Regions from separate parts of the Oerskovia sp. Root918 genome, predicted to be linked through region 1. Evidence: riboswitches for the same ligand, from Rfam matches in the RefSeq annotation. Region 1 holds a riboswitch; each other region holds the start of a gene.
What was found. A riboswitch is a leader RNA that binds a small molecule or an ion and turns the genes downstream of it on or off. The one in region 1 is predicted to bind S-adenosylmethionine.

Region 1 (5,056 bases):
CTCGACGCCCGCCGTCTATCGCGGCACACCCCACCCCACCCCCACCAAGGAGCATCCGTGCGTTTCCAGGTCCTCGACATCGTCTTCAACCCGCCCCACCCCGTCACGGGCGAGGCCGTTCCCGCGGCCGAACGACTCGAACGCGTCGTCGAGACCGCGGTCCTGGCCGAGGAGCTCGGCCTCGACGCGTTCGCGGTCGGCGAGCGGCACGCGGGGGACGTGCTGTCGTCGTCGCCCACCGTGATCCTCGGGGCGATCGCCGCGCGCACGTCGCGCATCCTGCTGAGCACGGGCGTGACGGTGCTGTCCCTGCTGGACCCCATCCGCGTCGCGGAGGACTACGCGACGATCGACCAGCTCAGCCGGGGCCGGTTCGAGATGGTCATCGGCAAGGGCAACGAGGCGCTCCAGTACCCGCTGCTGGGCCTCGACATCGACCGGCAGTACGAGTACCTCGAGGAGAACTACGAGCTGCTCCGCCTGCTCCTGAGCGGTGAGGAGGTCGACTGGGAGGGCCGCCACCGCCCCGACCTGCAGGGCGCCACGACCCTGCCCCGCCCGTACGACGGCGCGTTCCGGATCTGGCACGGGTCGGCGACCTCGCGCTTCGCGGTCGAGCTCGCCGCGAGGTGGGGCGACCCGATCGTGAGCGCCAACGCGTTCCAGCCCCGCGAGAACTACCAGGTGCTGATCGACCACTACCGCGAGCAGTACGCGGCCGCGGGCCACGACCCGGCGTACGGGTTCGTCGGCTCCGGCTCGGGCGGGCTGTTCCTCGCGGACACGACCGAGCAGGCGATCGAGGAGTTCCGCCCCATCTACGAGGGAGCCGTCGCGCGCGCAGACCTGCGCAAGCACGACCCGGCCGCGGTCGGCAAGGTTACGAGCTTCCGGACCATCGAGGAGGCGGTCGAGCGCGGGCCGGCCCTCGTGGGCTCGCCCGAGCGCGTCGCCGAGAAGATCCTCGACTACCACCAGAGCTACGGGCACGACCTGCAGTCGGTCTCGATCAACCACCTCCTGGAGCCGGCGCGGCAGGACGACGTGCTGCGCCGGTTCGCGGAGGAGGTCGTGCCGCTCGTCAGGGCCGAGGTCAAGACCGACCTGTGGGGCCCGGCCGACGCCCGCCGGGCCAAGGGGTTCACGGCGGGCTAGCACGGGGCGTCGCCAGGCGATGCCCTACGAGACGCAAGAGGTGCCCGCCCGGACCCCGGTCTCGGCGGGCGCCTCCCGTCTCCCGCGCAGGGCCACGTGGCCGTCCCCGACCCTGGCGGAGCGCTCCCACACGTCCTAGGCTGGAACTGTCCTGCGGGCACGTGCGCTGCGCGCAGGGGCACGGAAGAAGGCTCCGACGATGTGGCTTCTCGTGATCTCCGGCGTGGTGGGCGCGGCGACGGTCGCCGTCATCGCGTGGCTCACGGTGCGCCACGACCGACCCCCCGTGGACGTCCTCCCTCCCCTCCGGCCGCACCGGACCACCTGGCGCGAGCGGCGCCGTCGGGCACCTGATCCCCTCGTGGCGCTGGGCCTCCAGATCCGCCTGGGCCAGCTCGCGCACGAGCTGCGCGACGTCCAGGACGACCCGGGCGTCTACGCCCGGGCGCACCACTACCTCGCCGCGCAGGGCGCGTACGACGCGCTGCTGCGCGAGGCGTGCCGGCTCAGCGGTCTCGAGGTCGACGCGGACCCGCTCGCCGCGGGCCTGCGCAGCGACGAGGACGAGCGGCTGCGCGAGGAGCTCGAGCTCAGCGCGCGCGGCTGGACCTGGTAGCCGACCCACGACAAGGACGAGGGGCCCGACGGCGGTGCGCACCGCCGTCGGGCCCCTCGCCCTTGCCGTGGCCTCAGAGGGCCGAGTGGTCCCCGATCCGGTGGTAGGACCGGTCGTGGTAAACCAGCGGCGTCGCGTCGCTGCGCGTCCCCGACGCGAGCGCCCGCAGCGAGACCAGGTAGCTGTCGCCCACGGGCGTGCGCTGGATGATGCGCCCGCGCACCCAGGACAGCGCGCCGTCGATCACGGGCTCCCCGGAGTCGAGCGGTGACCACCCGCCGGCTGCGAAGCGGTCGATCCCGCTCGTCGCGAAGCGCGCCGACACGTCGTCCTGGTCGGCGCTGAGGAAGTTGACCGTGACCGTGCGGGCCGCGGAGATCGCGGGCCACGACGACGACGTCGACGCGAGCGAGAACGCGAGCAGCGGCGGCGCGGCCGAGACCGAGATGACCGACGTCGCGGTGAAGCCCACGGGCCGCCCCTCGTGGTGCAGCGCGACGACCGCGACGCCCGCGGGGTGCTGCCGGAACACGGCCTTGTAGGCGTCGGGGCTGAGCTGGGGCTCGTCCTGCTCGTGGAGCAGGGCCTCGAGCCCGGCGAGGCCCGCGACGTCGGAGCGGGTGGTGGGTTCGGCGGTCATCGGGTCACCTCGGCGAGCTCGGGGGCGGTCTGGTGGGTGGGGACGTCCTGCCCGACGGCGGCGCTCGCCGCCCGGAGCAACGGGCCTCCCGCACGGTCGAGCCAGGCGTCGACGGTGCTCGCGAGCTCGGCCTCGCCCAGCTGGGAGTCCAGCAGGGCGAGCGTGCGCGTGGGGACCGTCGCGCCGAGCTCGACGAGGAGCGGGCGCAGGTGCACCTCGCCGGCCAGGGCGTGCGCCGGGTTGCCCGACACCACGACCGGCACCGCGACGACCCCGGCCAGGCCGTCCGGACCGTAGAGGTCGAGGAACGCCTTGAGCAGCCCGGTGTACGAGCCCTTGTAGACGGGCGTCGCGACGACCAGGACGGTCGCGCCCGCGACGACCTCGCGCGCGGCGTCGGCGCGCGGGTGCACGGGGGTCAGGATCTCGGCCGCGATCTCGGCGAGGTCGATCGTCGCGGTGGTCGGGGAGATCGGGGAGCTCGCGGGGTCGGTCGAACCCGCCTCTGCCGGACGTGCCGCGAGGCCCAGGTGGTCGGCGACCCGGGCCGCGACGGCCTGTGCCGCGCCCAGGGTCCGTGACCCCGGGCGCGGGTTGCCGACCAGGGTGACCACGGCGGGCCGGGGCGGAAGGGGTGAGCCGTCGGCAGGGCCGGGTCGGTAGCCGAGGGCGCTGTCGGCTGGGTCGGTGGGCGGTGCCTGGTGCTGCGTCATGGTGTCCTCGCTGTCGTCGTGCTGCACGCTTGCCGCGCCGGTGCCGGCGCGACCAGGTCATCTCCCGGAGCACCCCGTCGTGGGAGGGGTTGCTGACCAGCGAGCCGGGGCTTGGCGCTGGTGCTCGTGACCGTTGGGTAGGGGTATAGCCCGGTCGGCGCGAATCTGTACCGATCCGGTCGAGATTTCTCACGGCGTGGACGGTTGTTTCGCGACGGGGCCAGGGTGGGGTGCGGTCGGGGGCCGGGCGGGATGCCGTCGCACACCGGCCGTGGCCCGGTCCCTGCCGGGGTGAGCCGGGTCCGGGGCGCGCCACGGGAAGTGGCCCCGGGCAACGGCGATGTCCCAGGTCGTGAGCCTGCTGTCTTTCAGAGTGGGACGGGAGTACGGCGGTGTTTACACGTACGTAACCTGGTGCAGTTAAGAACCAGCCCTGCCGAGGAGCACTTCATGGATAGTCGTCTGCACTCCGTCTACGACGAGGTCCTCGCCCGCAACCCTGGTGAGGCCGAGTTCCACCAGGCGGTGCGCGAGGTCTTCGACTCGCTCGGCCCGGTGCTCCAGAAGAACCCCCAGTACGTCGACGCCGCCGTGCTCGAGCGCATCTGCGAGCCCGAGCGCCAGATCATCTTCCGCGTGCCGTGGGTCGACGACAAGAACCGCGTGCAGATCAACCGCGGGTTCCGCGTCGAGTTCAACTCGGCTCTCGGCCCGTACAAGGGTGGTCTGCGGTTCCACCCGTCGGTCTACCTGGGCATCGTCAAGTTCCTCGGGTTCGAGCAGATCTTCAAGAACTCGCTCACCGGCATGCCCATCGGCGGCGGCAAGGGCGGGTCGGACTTCGACCCGCGCGGCAGGTCCGACGGCGAGGTCATGCGCTTCTGCCAGTCGTTCATGACCGAGCTCTACCGCCACATCGGTGAGTACACCGACGTCCCGGCCGGCGACATCGGCGTGGGTGGCCGCGAGATCGGCTACCTGTTCGGCCAGTACAAGCGCATCACGAACCGCTACGAGTCCGGCGTCCTCACGGGCAAGGGCATCAGCTGGGGCGGGTCGCTCGTGCGGACCGAGGCCACGGGCTACGGCACGGTCTTCTTCGCCGACCACATGCTGCGCACCAAGGGTCAGAGCTTCGACGGCCAGCGCGTCGTCGTCTCGGGCTCCGGGAACGTCGCGACCTACGCGATCCAGAAGGCCCAGCAGCTCGGCGCGAACGTCGTGTCGTTCTCCGACTCGTCGGGTTACGTGGTCGACGAGGCAGGCGTGGACGTCGAGCTCCTCCGCCAGATCAAGGAGGTCGAGCGCGGACGCGTGGCCGACTACGTCGAGCGTCGCCCCGGTGCGCGCCTCGTCACGGGCGGCAGCATCTGGGACGTCCCCGCGACCGTCGCCCTGCCCTGCGCCACGCAGAACGAGCTGACCGAGCAGGACGCCAAGCAGCTCGTCGCCAACGGTGTCCTCGCGGTCGCGGAGGGCGCCAACATGCCCACCACGCCGGGGGCCGTGGCCCTGCTCCAGGAGGCCGGGGTGCTCTTCGCGCCCGGCAAGGCCGCGAACGCGGGTGGCGTCGCGACCTCGGCCCTCGAGATGCAGCAGAACGCTTCGCGCGACGCGTGGACGTTCGAGTACACCGAGGAGCGCCTCGCGCACATCATGGAGGGCATCCACTCGCGCTGCGAGGAGACGGCCGACGAGTACGGCGAGCCGGGCAACTACGTGCTCGGTGCGAACATCGCAGGCTTCACCAAGGTGGCCGACGCGATGATCGCCCAGGGCGTCATCTGACGGTCGTCCTGACGGGCCGCTGAGCGGCCCGGGCACTGCCCCGCACGACCAGGAGCGGTGCGTCCCCGTGTGCCTCGAGCACGCGCGGGGCGCGCCGCTCTCGTCGTCCCCGGCGGGGCGTGAGGTGGGCTCGCGGGCCGCGCT
Region 2 (5,056 bases), 340 kb from region 1:
CCACGACCCTCAAGCCGCTCAGCAACACGATCTCCAGCACGTGGACCCCGCTCATGAAGGTGTACCGCGACGCGTTCATCCGCGGTGACCTGTACTCGGCGGCCGCGACCTCGGTCATCATCGCCGTCGCGACGTTCGTCCTCTCGTTCGGGTTCCTGCGCCTCGTGCAGAGCCGTGCCTTCGGTCAGGAGAAGTGACCATGACTACCGACGCTGCTGAGACCGCCCTCGTCGCCGAGACCTTCGACGCGCGCCCCGGGGCGGTCGTCAAGAAGTCCCGCAAGGCTCCGCGGACGGGCCACCGGTCCGCGGGCGAGCGCCCGAGCGGGACCGCGACCGCGATCCTGCTCGTGGGCGCCCTGTACTGCCTGCTGCCCGTGCTGTGGGTCGTCGTGGCCTCGACCAAGTCGGGGAGCGAGCTGTTCTCGACCTTCACGTTCGCGCCGTCCTCGCACTTCCTGGACAACGTGTCCGACCTCAACGCCTACCGCGGCGGTCTGTTCTGGCGGTGGATGGCGAACACGGCCCTCTACGCGGGCATCGGCGGGCTGCTGTCGGTCGTCGTCTCCGCGATGGCGGGCTACGCGCTCGCGAAGTACCGCTTCCGCGGGAAGACGGCGGTCTTCAACATGCTGCTCGCCGGCGTGCTCGTGCCCGGTGTGGTGCTCGCGATCCCGCAGTACCTGCTCCTGGCCCAGGCCGGTCTGACCAACACCTACTGGGCCGTGCTCCTGCCGAGCATCATCAGCCCGTACGGGATCTACCTCGCCCGTATCTACGCGGGGGCGTCGATCCCCGACGAGATCGTCGAGGCCGCCCGGACCGACGGCGCCGGTGAGCTCCGGACGTTCGCGCAGGTCGCGATGCCCATGATGGCGCCCGGCCTGGTCACGGTGTTCCTCTTCCAGTTCGTCGCGATCTGGAACAACTTCATGCTGCCGTACATCATGCTCGGCGACGACAAGCTCTTCCCGCTCACGGTCGGGCTGTCGGGTCTGCTGAACCAGGGGGCGTCGCAGCCCGCGCTGTACACGCTCGTGATCACGGGCGCGCTGCTGTCGATCGTCCCGCTCGTGGCCCTGTTCCTCCTGCTGCAGCGCTACTGGCAGGTCGACCTCGCCGCCGGCGCGGTCAAGGCCTGAGGATGTCCCTAGACTCACGTGTCGTGGAGCAGTCCGGGAACGACGTCGTACCCCAGCCCGTCGACGCCGTGCGCGAGGACGGTCGCGAAGCCGCGCGCGGCACCTCCCCGGGTGCGGGGGCGGGCGCCGGACTCGTGCGCGAGAGGCGGGCGGCGGCGTCGGGCAACGGGGCGAAGCGTCGCCCCACGATCCGCGACGTCGCGGACGTCGCGGGCGTCTCGCGCGGGACCGTGTCCCGCGTGATCAACGGTGGCCACTGGGTCTCTCCCGATGCCCTCGCGGCGGTCAACGAGGCGATTCGGACCACGGGGTACGCCGCGAACCAGCACGCGCGCAGCCTCGTGACGGGGCGGTCGAACTCGATCGCGTTCCTGCTGACCGAGCCGCAGCACCTGCTGTTCGAGGACCCCAACTTCTCGATCCTGCTGCGGGGCGCGGCCGAGGAGCTCGCGAAGCGCGAGATGCCGCTGCTGCTCATGGTCGCGGGGACCCCCGAGGAGCGTCGCCGCATCGGTGGGTACGTCGCGGCGGGGCACGTCGACGGCGTCCTGCTCATCAGCTCGCACCAGGGCAACCCGATGCTGGCCGAGCTGCTCAAGCAGAAGGTCCCGACGGTCGCCTGCGGTGTCCCGCTCGGGTACGAGGGGCGCGTCGGGTACGTCGCGGCCGACGACCGGGCCGGGGCGCGCACCATGACGCAGCACCTGCTCGACTCGGGGCGCACGCGCATCGCGACGATCACAGGTCCGCTCGACACCCCGGGCGGGACGCTGCGCCTCGACGGGTACCGCGACGCGCTGGGCGACCGGTTCGACGAGTCGCTCGTCGCGCACGGCGACTACTCGCGCGAGCGGGGCCGGCTCGCGATGGCCGAGCTGCTCGAGCGGCGCCCTGACCTCGACGCCGTGTTCGTGGCGTCGGACCTCATGGCGGCGGGGGCGCTCGTCGCGCTCCAGGCCACGGGGCGGAGCGTGCCCGGGGACGTGGCCGTGGGCGGGTTCGACGACTCGGGGGTCGCGGCGTCGCTCCACCCGGCGCTGACGACCATGCGGCAGCCTTTCGAGCGCATCAGCGCCGAGATGGTGCGGCTGCTGCTCGAGGTCGTGGAGGGCCAGGAGCCTGCGGCCATCACGCTGCCGACGTCGCTCGTGGTGCGGGACTCGGCCTAGGGAGGTTCGGCCTCGCCCGGCCAGTCGCGGTCGTGCGCGACGGGCACCGAGGCGCTCGGGCACAGGGGTGCGCCGTGGCGCGCCGGGGTGATTTGTCCTTGTGTGTCCCGTCTGGCAGGGTGGGCATCGGTCACGAGTGACCGGCGATACGCCCTCCGCGTGCCGGTCCGGCAACCGCGTTCCCGCGCACGGTGCCTCTGAGGAAGACCCGCCCGACCCGGCATCCGGGCCTTCGGGAAGTGCGAGGTCGAGGTCGCGTTCATCGTGGCCTCGACCCTTGCCCTGAGGCCGCCGCTGCGCCCGGTCGGCTCAGGTCGCCGACTGCCTGCGGTGGGCGTGTTGTCCACAGATCCCTGGCCTTCGCTCCGCGTGCCGTCCGGAGCAGCCATCCTGTCCGTGAGGCGTTCGGACGGTCGGGCGACGACGTTGAACCGGGGGAGGGGAGGGTGTGTTTTCTCTGTAGCCACAACAATTGTGGTGGCTACAGAGAAACCGCACCCTCCCCCCGGGGCCTCGTGGTGAGCGGCGACGCCACGCTGCGGCCGCTCTGCCTCGTGGAGGAGATCAGGACTCAGGGGGAGCAGATGGACTGGAGCAGCCCGGTCTCGGCGGTCGTGCCCGGGCTCGAGGGGCCCGTCCTGCGTGCGCTCTGGAACCGTCAGGGCGAGCTCACGGGTGGGCAGGTGCATCGCGTCGCGCACTCCGGATCGTCGGAAGGGGTTCGTCGCGCCCTCGCGCGGCTTGAACGGCAAGGGATCGTCCAGCGGCGGACCATCGGGTCGACGAACTACTTCCAGGTCAACCGCGACCACCTGTGCTGGCCCGCGATCGAGGCGCTCTTCGACGCGCTGCACCCCTGGTGCGAGCTGCGCCGACGCATCGACGAGCTGCTTCATCAGGTCGTGCGGGACGACGGCCGTCGACGGTCGATCGGCGTCGCTGTCGTCGGCTCGGCCGCTCGCGGCGACGGCACCGCGGCCGACGACCTGGACCTCCTCGTCGTGGTCCCCGACGACCTTCCGACGTGGATCGCCGACGAGCTCACCGACCAGCTGCGCCGCGACGCAGGATCCTGGACCGGCAACGACGTGGACGTCCACCTCCGCACGATCGCGTGGCTCGACGCCGAGCGCGACCGCCCCGGGGCCCTCGAGCGGTGGGCGCACGACGCCGACCAGGTGCTCGGGCCACCCGTGCACGAGCACCTGCCCCTCGTCGTCCTCCCCGACTGACTGCTGGCGGGCAGGCGGAGCCGAACCGCGTCCCCGCGCCCAGGCCCGCCGTGCACCCGCCCAGGCCCGCTCCGCACCCGCCGAGCCGCACTGCACCCGCCGAGCCGCACTGCACCCGCCCGTGCCGCGCAGAGCCGCGCCCGACGGCGGGCGTCGCGCTCCGCCGTCGGGCAACGGACCTCAGCAGGTCAGGTTCTCGCCCGTCGTGGTGCCCAGGAGCTCGGCGTAGCGGCGGAACAGCGCGACCCGGTTCGCGACCTGGCGCGGGTTGCCGCCCTCGCACTCGAGCGGGCCGTTGATCGCGCGGATCGTCTCGCGGAAGCCGTGGTCCCCGACGATCGCCTCGTGGCACGTCATGGTGCCCTCGCCCGGCTGCGTGTTCCAGTACCAGAGCGCGGTCTTCCAGGCGACGGTCGCGTCGGTCTCGACCAGGTACGGGTCGTTCAGCAGGTCGATGCCCAGGGCGTCACCCGCGGCCTTGTAGTTGAAGTTCCACGAGAGCTGGATGGGCCCCTTGCCGTAGTACGCGTCCTGGCCCGCGGGGCACCCGTACGGCTGCGACGGGTCGCAGTAGTGCGAGTACACGGCCGTGTTGAGCTCGCTCACGTGCAGCAGCCCCGTGCTCTCGTGGCTCACGTTCGCGAGGAACGCCGCAGCCTCGCGGGCCGCGACCACCGGCCCGCCCGACGTCGCGAACTCCGGGTACGCCGCGGTCGCCGCGACCAGGCCCTCGTACGTGTAGAACGGGTTGCGGTCCGGGAACATCTCCTCGAACTGCGCCTCCGTCACCACGAAGCACGTCGTGATGCCGCTCGTCGAACCTGTCTCAGCCATGAGCCACCCTCTCGTCACTGATCCCGGCCAGCCGCGGGGTCGCGGCTCGACGACGAGCCGCGACGGCCGGACGGCGTCTCCGCGGTCACCCTAGGGGACGGGTGCGGGCTCCTCGGCATCGGTGTGCAGGGTGCTCCGGGGGAGGTCATCACCGGGCGTCGCGCCGATCGTGCCGGCTGTGGCCACCGGCTCCACGCGCCCCTCGACCGAGGTGCTCCCGGCCGGATCGGCAGCCGGCACCCCGCCCGGCTCGCCACCCGTCGCGCGGTAGACGAGGGCCGCGACGAGCCCTGCCGACCAGCCGAGGACGAGGGGCCAGAAGATGCTCGCCTGGACCGAGGACAACGCCAGGTTGAGCGTCGTCGAACGCAGCTCGCCCACCGCGAAGGCCGTGACCGAACGCGACGCCGCAGCCACCGACGACGCCGAGATCGTGACGAACCAGACCGCGAGCACCAGGCTCCAGCGGCTCGCGCGCGGCGGCAGCCGCCGGGTCGCGAGCCACGTGCCCCCCGCGACGACGAGCCCCACGAGCACCGCCAGACCGACCTCGAGCGGCTCGACCACGGTCCGGCCGGCCGTGAAACGCCAGGCCATCGCCCCCGAGGTCACCTCAGCCAGCAGGTCGACCGGGCCGCGCGCGCTGCGGTGCCACACGAGCCACGACCCTGCGGCGCCGA
Region 3 (5,056 bases), on a different contig from region 1:
CCCCGGTGCGAGCGAGGGCAAGGGGCTCGGGCTCGAGTTCCTGCGCCACATCGAGCGCACGGCCGTGATCGTGCACGTGCTCGACTGCGCGACGCTCGAGCCGGGCCGCGACCCCATCTCCGACCTCGAGGCCCTCGAGGCCGAGCTGGCCGCCTACTCGGGCGACCTCGACGGTTCGGGCGTCGTGGGCGGGCTCCCGCTCAACGAGCGCCCGCGCCTCGTCGTGCTCAACAAGATCGACGTGCCCGAGGCGCGCGAGCTCGCCGACCTGGTCCGCCCCGACCTCGAGGCCCGCGGCCTGCAGGTCTTCGAGATCTCGGCAGCGAGCCACGAGGGCCTGCGCCAGCTGACCTACGCGCTCGCCGGGCTCGTCGACACGGCGCGCCGCGAGACCCCCGCGCCCGCTCCGGTGCGCACGATCTTGCGCCCCAAGGCCGTCGACGACGCCGGGTTCACGGTCACCCGCAAGAACGCGGGCGACGGCACGTTCTACTTCGAGGTCCGCGGTGCCAAGCCCGAGCGCTGGGTCCGTCAGACCGACTTCGCGAACGAGGAGGCCGTCGGCTACCTCGCGGACCGTCTCGCCCGCCTGGGTGTCGAGGAGAAGCTCTTCAAGGCCGGGGCGGTCGCCGGCGACGAGGTGCGGATCGGGTCCGAGAAGAACGCCGTGGTCTTCGACTGGGAGCCCACGCTCATCACGGGCTCCGAGCACCTCGGCGGACCCCGTGGCACCGACCTGCGCTTCGACGACCACTCGCGCCCCACGCGCAACGACAAGCGTCGCGAGTACAACGAGCGCATGGACGCCAAGGCCGAGGCCCGCGCAGAGCTCTGGACCGAGCGCGAGTCCGGTCACTGGACGGACCCCGAGAAGGACTGACCTCCGGACACGGTGCCGCAGGGCAGCGACGGGCCGAGCGGTCGGGTGCCCCGACGCCCGACTCCCGCGCCGATGCTGTCGCCCACGACGTCCGCCCGCAGGGCGGGTACGGCCCCTCGGGTCGTGCCCGCCCTGTGGCGTACCGGTCGAGCGACGACCACCGCCCGGGTGGGACGGGAGCGGGAGGTGGGCGACGTCGTCGGGCGGGCTCACGCCGGAGAAGCTGTCAGAAATGCACCGGGCCATGCGCCGGTGCAGTTCTGACACCACGGCGCGGCAGGGTCCATGTCGTCTCACCCCGGGGTGTCACACGGTGACATGACTCCGCGCCCGGGCGCCTGGCGCGCGATGATGTCCCGGTGAATGCGCTCTCCGCACGCTCCCAGGTCGCCACGGCCCACCGGGTCGTCGTCAAGATCGGCTCCTCCTCGCTCACCGGACCGGACGGGCACCTCAGCGTCCCGGCCCTGCACGCGCTCGTCGACGTCATCGCCGCGCGGCACGCCGCGGGCGGGCAGGTCGTGCTCGTGACCTCGGGGGCGATCGCGGCGGGGATCGGTCCGCTCGGCCTCAGCGCCCGACCACGCGACCTCGCCACGGCCCAGGCCGCGGCCTCGGTGGGCCAGGGCCTCCTGGTCGCCCGGTACGCCCAGGCGTTCGCCGAGTACGGCATCCGCGTGGGGCAGGTCCTCCTCACGGCCGAGGACACCATCCGCCGCGGGCACTACCGCAACGCGCAGCGCTCGCTCGAGCGGCTCCTCGACCTGGGCGTCGTGCCCGTCGTCAACGAGAACGACGCGGTCGCGACCGACGAGATCCGCTTCGGCGACAACGACCGCCTCGCGGCGCTCGTCTCGCACCTGGTCCGCGCCGACGTCATGGTGCTGCTGACCGACGTCGACGGGCTCTACGACGGCCCGCCCTCGCGCCCCGGCACCCAACGCATCCGCGAGGTCCGCTCGCCGCTCGACCTCGAGGGCATCGAGGTCACGGGGCGCGGCAGCTCGGTCGGGACGGGCGGCATGCTCACCAAGCTCGAGTCCGTGCGCATCGCGACCGGCTCGGGCATCCCGGTCGTGCTGACCAAGGCCGCGAACGCCGAGGGCGCGCTCGCCGGGCGCGAGGTCGGGACCTGGTTCGCCGTGACGGGCAAGCGCACCACGCGCCGACGCCTGTGGCTCGCGCACGCCGCGCGCACGCGGGGGCGCCTCGAGCTCGACGAGGGGGCCGTGACCGCGGTCCTGGGCGGGCGGGCCTCGCTGCTGCCCGCGGGCGTGGTCGGGGTCACGGGCGACTTCGACGCGGGCGACCCCGTCGAGCTCGTCGCGCCCGACGGGCGCGTGATCGCGCGCGGCCTCGTGGCCTTCGACTCGACCGACATCCCCGACCTCCTCGGCCGCTCGACGCACGAGCTGCGCGACAAGCTCGGCGAGGGCTACGACCGCGAGGTCGTGCACCGCGACGACCTGGTGCTCGTGGGGCGCAGGCGCAAGGCGTCCTGAGGGCGGCTCGCGGCTGCAGCGCGGAGGCGGCGCTCGGTCCCACGACGGGGCCCGGAGACCTGGAACGGTCTCCGGGCCCCGTCTCTCGTTTGCGTTGTCTCATGGAGTGGGACGCCGCTCTCACTCCTTGACTGCACGGCGCCGGGAGGCTTTCCTGTGCGGCAGGTGAAGAGCGCCAGCGCCAAGACCCGGCTCGCTGGCCAGCAACCCTTCGATGTGACGGGGTGCTCCGGGCAGGACCTGACCGCGCCGACAGGTCGCGGTAAGCACACGACGTGACGAACGACCCCCGTCCACGGGTTCCTGTGGCGTGCCCGGGGACGGGCGGGACCCGCACGTCGTCCGACCGAAGGACGCACCATCGTGAGCCAGAGCACCCCGGCGATCTCCTCGCTGGCCTTCCTCACCCCCGGGAACTTCCCGGACGACGACCCCGCCAGCGGTCTCGAGGCGACGCTGCGGCTGTTCGAGCGCGCCGAGGCCTGGGGGTTCGACGGAGCGTGGGTCCGCCAGCGGCACCTCGAGCACGGGATCTCGTCGGCGACCGTCTTCCTCGCTGCGGCGTCCCAACGCACGAGCACGATCGAGCTGGGGACAGGCGTCATCCCGATCGGGTACGAGAGCCCGTTCCGCCTCGGGGAGGACCTCTCGACCGCCGACGTCCTCGCGCAGGGGCGCCTCCAGGTGGGCCTGAGCGCGGGCCGTCCGCCGCACGCCGACCTGATCGGTGACCTGGTCTTCGACGGGGACTGGGAGTCCCACGACTTCTCGCACGCACGCATCGAGCGGCTCGCGGCCAACCTGTCGGGCGGTTTCATCGGCGACGAGGACACCGTGGTGCACTCGCCCGGGAACGTCCAGCGGCCCCGGCTGCAGCCGCACAGCCCGGGGCTCGTCGACCGCCTCTGGTACGGCGCCGGCTCGCGCCGCTCGACCGAGTGGGCCGCGCGCAACGGGCTCAACCTCCTGACCGGCAACATCGTGGCAGGCGAGGAGTCGGACGACTTCGTCACCGCCCAGCTCGCGAACCTCGCCGCCTACCGCGCGGGGCGCGGCGACGCGCGGACCACGCGGGTCGCGCTCGGGCGGGTCATCGTGCCGACCGACTGCGCCGACGCCTCGTCGCGCCGACGCTACCGAGCCTTCGAGGAGTCGCGCCGAGCCCGGACCCTCGCCCCGCAGGGCGAGCGCCGGACGCTCTTCGCGCCCGATCTCGTGGGGCCCAGCGAGGAGATCCTCGAGCGGCTCGTGGCGGACGCCGTCGTGGGCGAGGTCAGCGAGCTGCGCCTCGAGCTGCCCTACGAGCTCAGCGACGAGGAGTACGAGCAGATCCTGCACGACGTCGCGACTCTCGTCGCCCCGGCCCTCGGCTGGACGCCGGCCACGGACCGTGCGGGAACGGCCGGCTCGACGGTGCCGGGATCGCCGCCCGTCGAGCGGACCGCCGCCGCCGTCGCCGTCGGCGCCTGACGGAGGGGGAGAACCACCATGGGACGCTATCTCGCGACGCGACTGGCCCAGGCGGTCGGCGTGCTCTGGGCCGCCTACACGGTGTCCTTCATCGTGCTCTACGCCCTGCCCGGCGACCCGGCCCAGCTCATGGCCGGGGCCGACGCCAACGACATCACCCCCGAGCAGCTCGACGCGCTCCGTGCCGAGCACGGTCTGGACCGCCCGCTCGTGGTCCAGTACTTCTCCCAGCTCGCCGGGCTGTTCCGCGGGGACCTCGGTCAGTCGATCAGCACGGGGCGCCCCGCTGCGGACCTCATCGTCGAGGCGATCCCACCGACCGTGCAGATCGCCGCGGCCGGTCTGCTGCTCGCGGTGGTGCTCGGCGGAGGGCTGGCCGTCGCGGCCACCTACACACGGTTCCGCGGTCTCGGGCAGCTGCTCCTCGGGCTGCCGCCCCTCGGGGTCGCGATCCCCGCCTTCTGGTTCGGCCTCCTGCTCATCCAGTGGTTCTCCTTCACCCTGCCGATCTTCCCCGCGATGGGGAACAAGGGGTTCGCCTCGATCGTCCTGCCCGCGATCACGCTCGCCGTGCCCACCGGGGCGACGATCGCCCAGCTGTTGTCCAAGAGCCTGGCCACCACGCTGCGGGAGCCGTACATCGACGCGGTGTGGGCCAAGGGAGCCGGTCGCCCGAGGGTCTTCTTCTCGCACGCCCTGCGCAACGCCGCGCTGCCCGCACTGACGATGACCGGCCTGATCGTCGGCCAGCTGCTCTCCGGCACGGTCGTCACCGAGACGGTGTTCTCCCGACCGGGACTCGGCCGCGTGACCGCGTCCGCGGTGCAGACCCAGGACATCCCGGTCGTGCAGGGCATCGTGATCTTCGCCGCCGTCGTGTTCGTCGTGTCCAACCTGCTCGTCGACCTGGCCTACCCGTTGCTCGATCCCCGCGTGGTGACGGGACGTCGCCGAGGCGCGACCACGCCTGGGGCGACGCCCGGGGGAGGGGCCGCCGCCCCCGAGGACCAGACCGTACCCACCAGATCGTCGACCCCCGAGGTCGCCGTCCTTCACGGAGGTGCAGCATGACCGACACCGCCCTCGCCCCGCACGAGCAGAGCGTCCTGCCGGAGGCCGATGCCGTCGACGGCACCACGCCCGGTCTTCGGCGGCCCTCGTCCGCGGACCTGCCGCCCGGCCGCGTCCGTGGCCTCTCGAGCCT

Region 2: it holds a riboswitch for S-adenosylmethionine, as region 1 does, so the genes downstream of both, ASE27_RS16895 (nucleotidyltransferase domain-containing protein) here and ASE27_RS15460 (NADPH-dependent FMN reductase) in region 1, are expected to answer to the same signal.
Region 3: it holds a riboswitch for S-adenosylmethionine, as region 1 does, so the genes downstream of both, ASE27_RS12240 (LLM class flavin-dependent oxidoreductase) here and ASE27_RS15460 (NADPH-dependent FMN reductase) in region 1, are expected to answer to the same signal.

Annotation. Positions count from the first base shown of each region.
Region 1 covers NZ_LMJG01000015.1:44,557-49,612, reverse strand. The annotation lists gene ASE27_RS15475 (LLM class flavin-dependent oxidoreductase) at 58-1,155, shown strand; gene ASE27_RS15470 (hypothetical protein) at 1,355-1,771, shown strand; gene ASE27_RS15465 (flavin reductase family protein) at 1,845-2,411, opposite strand; gene ASE27_RS15460 (NADPH-dependent FMN reductase) at 2,408-3,124, opposite strand; SAM riboswitch class IV at 3,145-3,256, opposite strand; gene gdhA (NADP-specific glutamate dehydrogenase) at 3,575-4,912, shown strand.
Region 2 covers NZ_LMJG01000015.1:381,129-386,184, reverse strand. The annotation lists gene ASE27_RS16910 (carbohydrate ABC transporter permease) at 1-197, shown strand, start outside; gene ASE27_RS16905 (carbohydrate ABC transporter permease) at 200-1,141, shown strand; gene ASE27_RS16900 (LacI family DNA-binding transcriptional regulator) at 1,276-2,310, shown strand; SAM riboswitch class IV at 2,439-2,558, shown strand; gene ASE27_RS16895 (nucleotidyltransferase domain-containing protein) at 2,895-3,542, shown strand; gene ASE27_RS16890 (chitinase) at 3,723-4,376, opposite strand; gene ASE27_RS16885 (hypothetical protein) at 4,467-5,056, opposite strand, start outside.
Region 3 covers NZ_LMJG01000013.1:233,599-238,654, forward strand. The annotation lists gene obgE (GTPase ObgE) at 1-880, shown strand, start outside; gene proB (glutamate 5-kinase) at 1,240-2,382, shown strand; SAM riboswitch class IV at 2,547-2,657, shown strand; gene ASE27_RS12240 (LLM class flavin-dependent oxidoreductase) at 2,746-3,852, shown strand; gene ASE27_RS12245 (ABC transporter permease) at 3,871-4,923, shown strand; gene ASE27_RS12250 (ABC transporter permease) at 4,920-5,056, shown strand, end outside.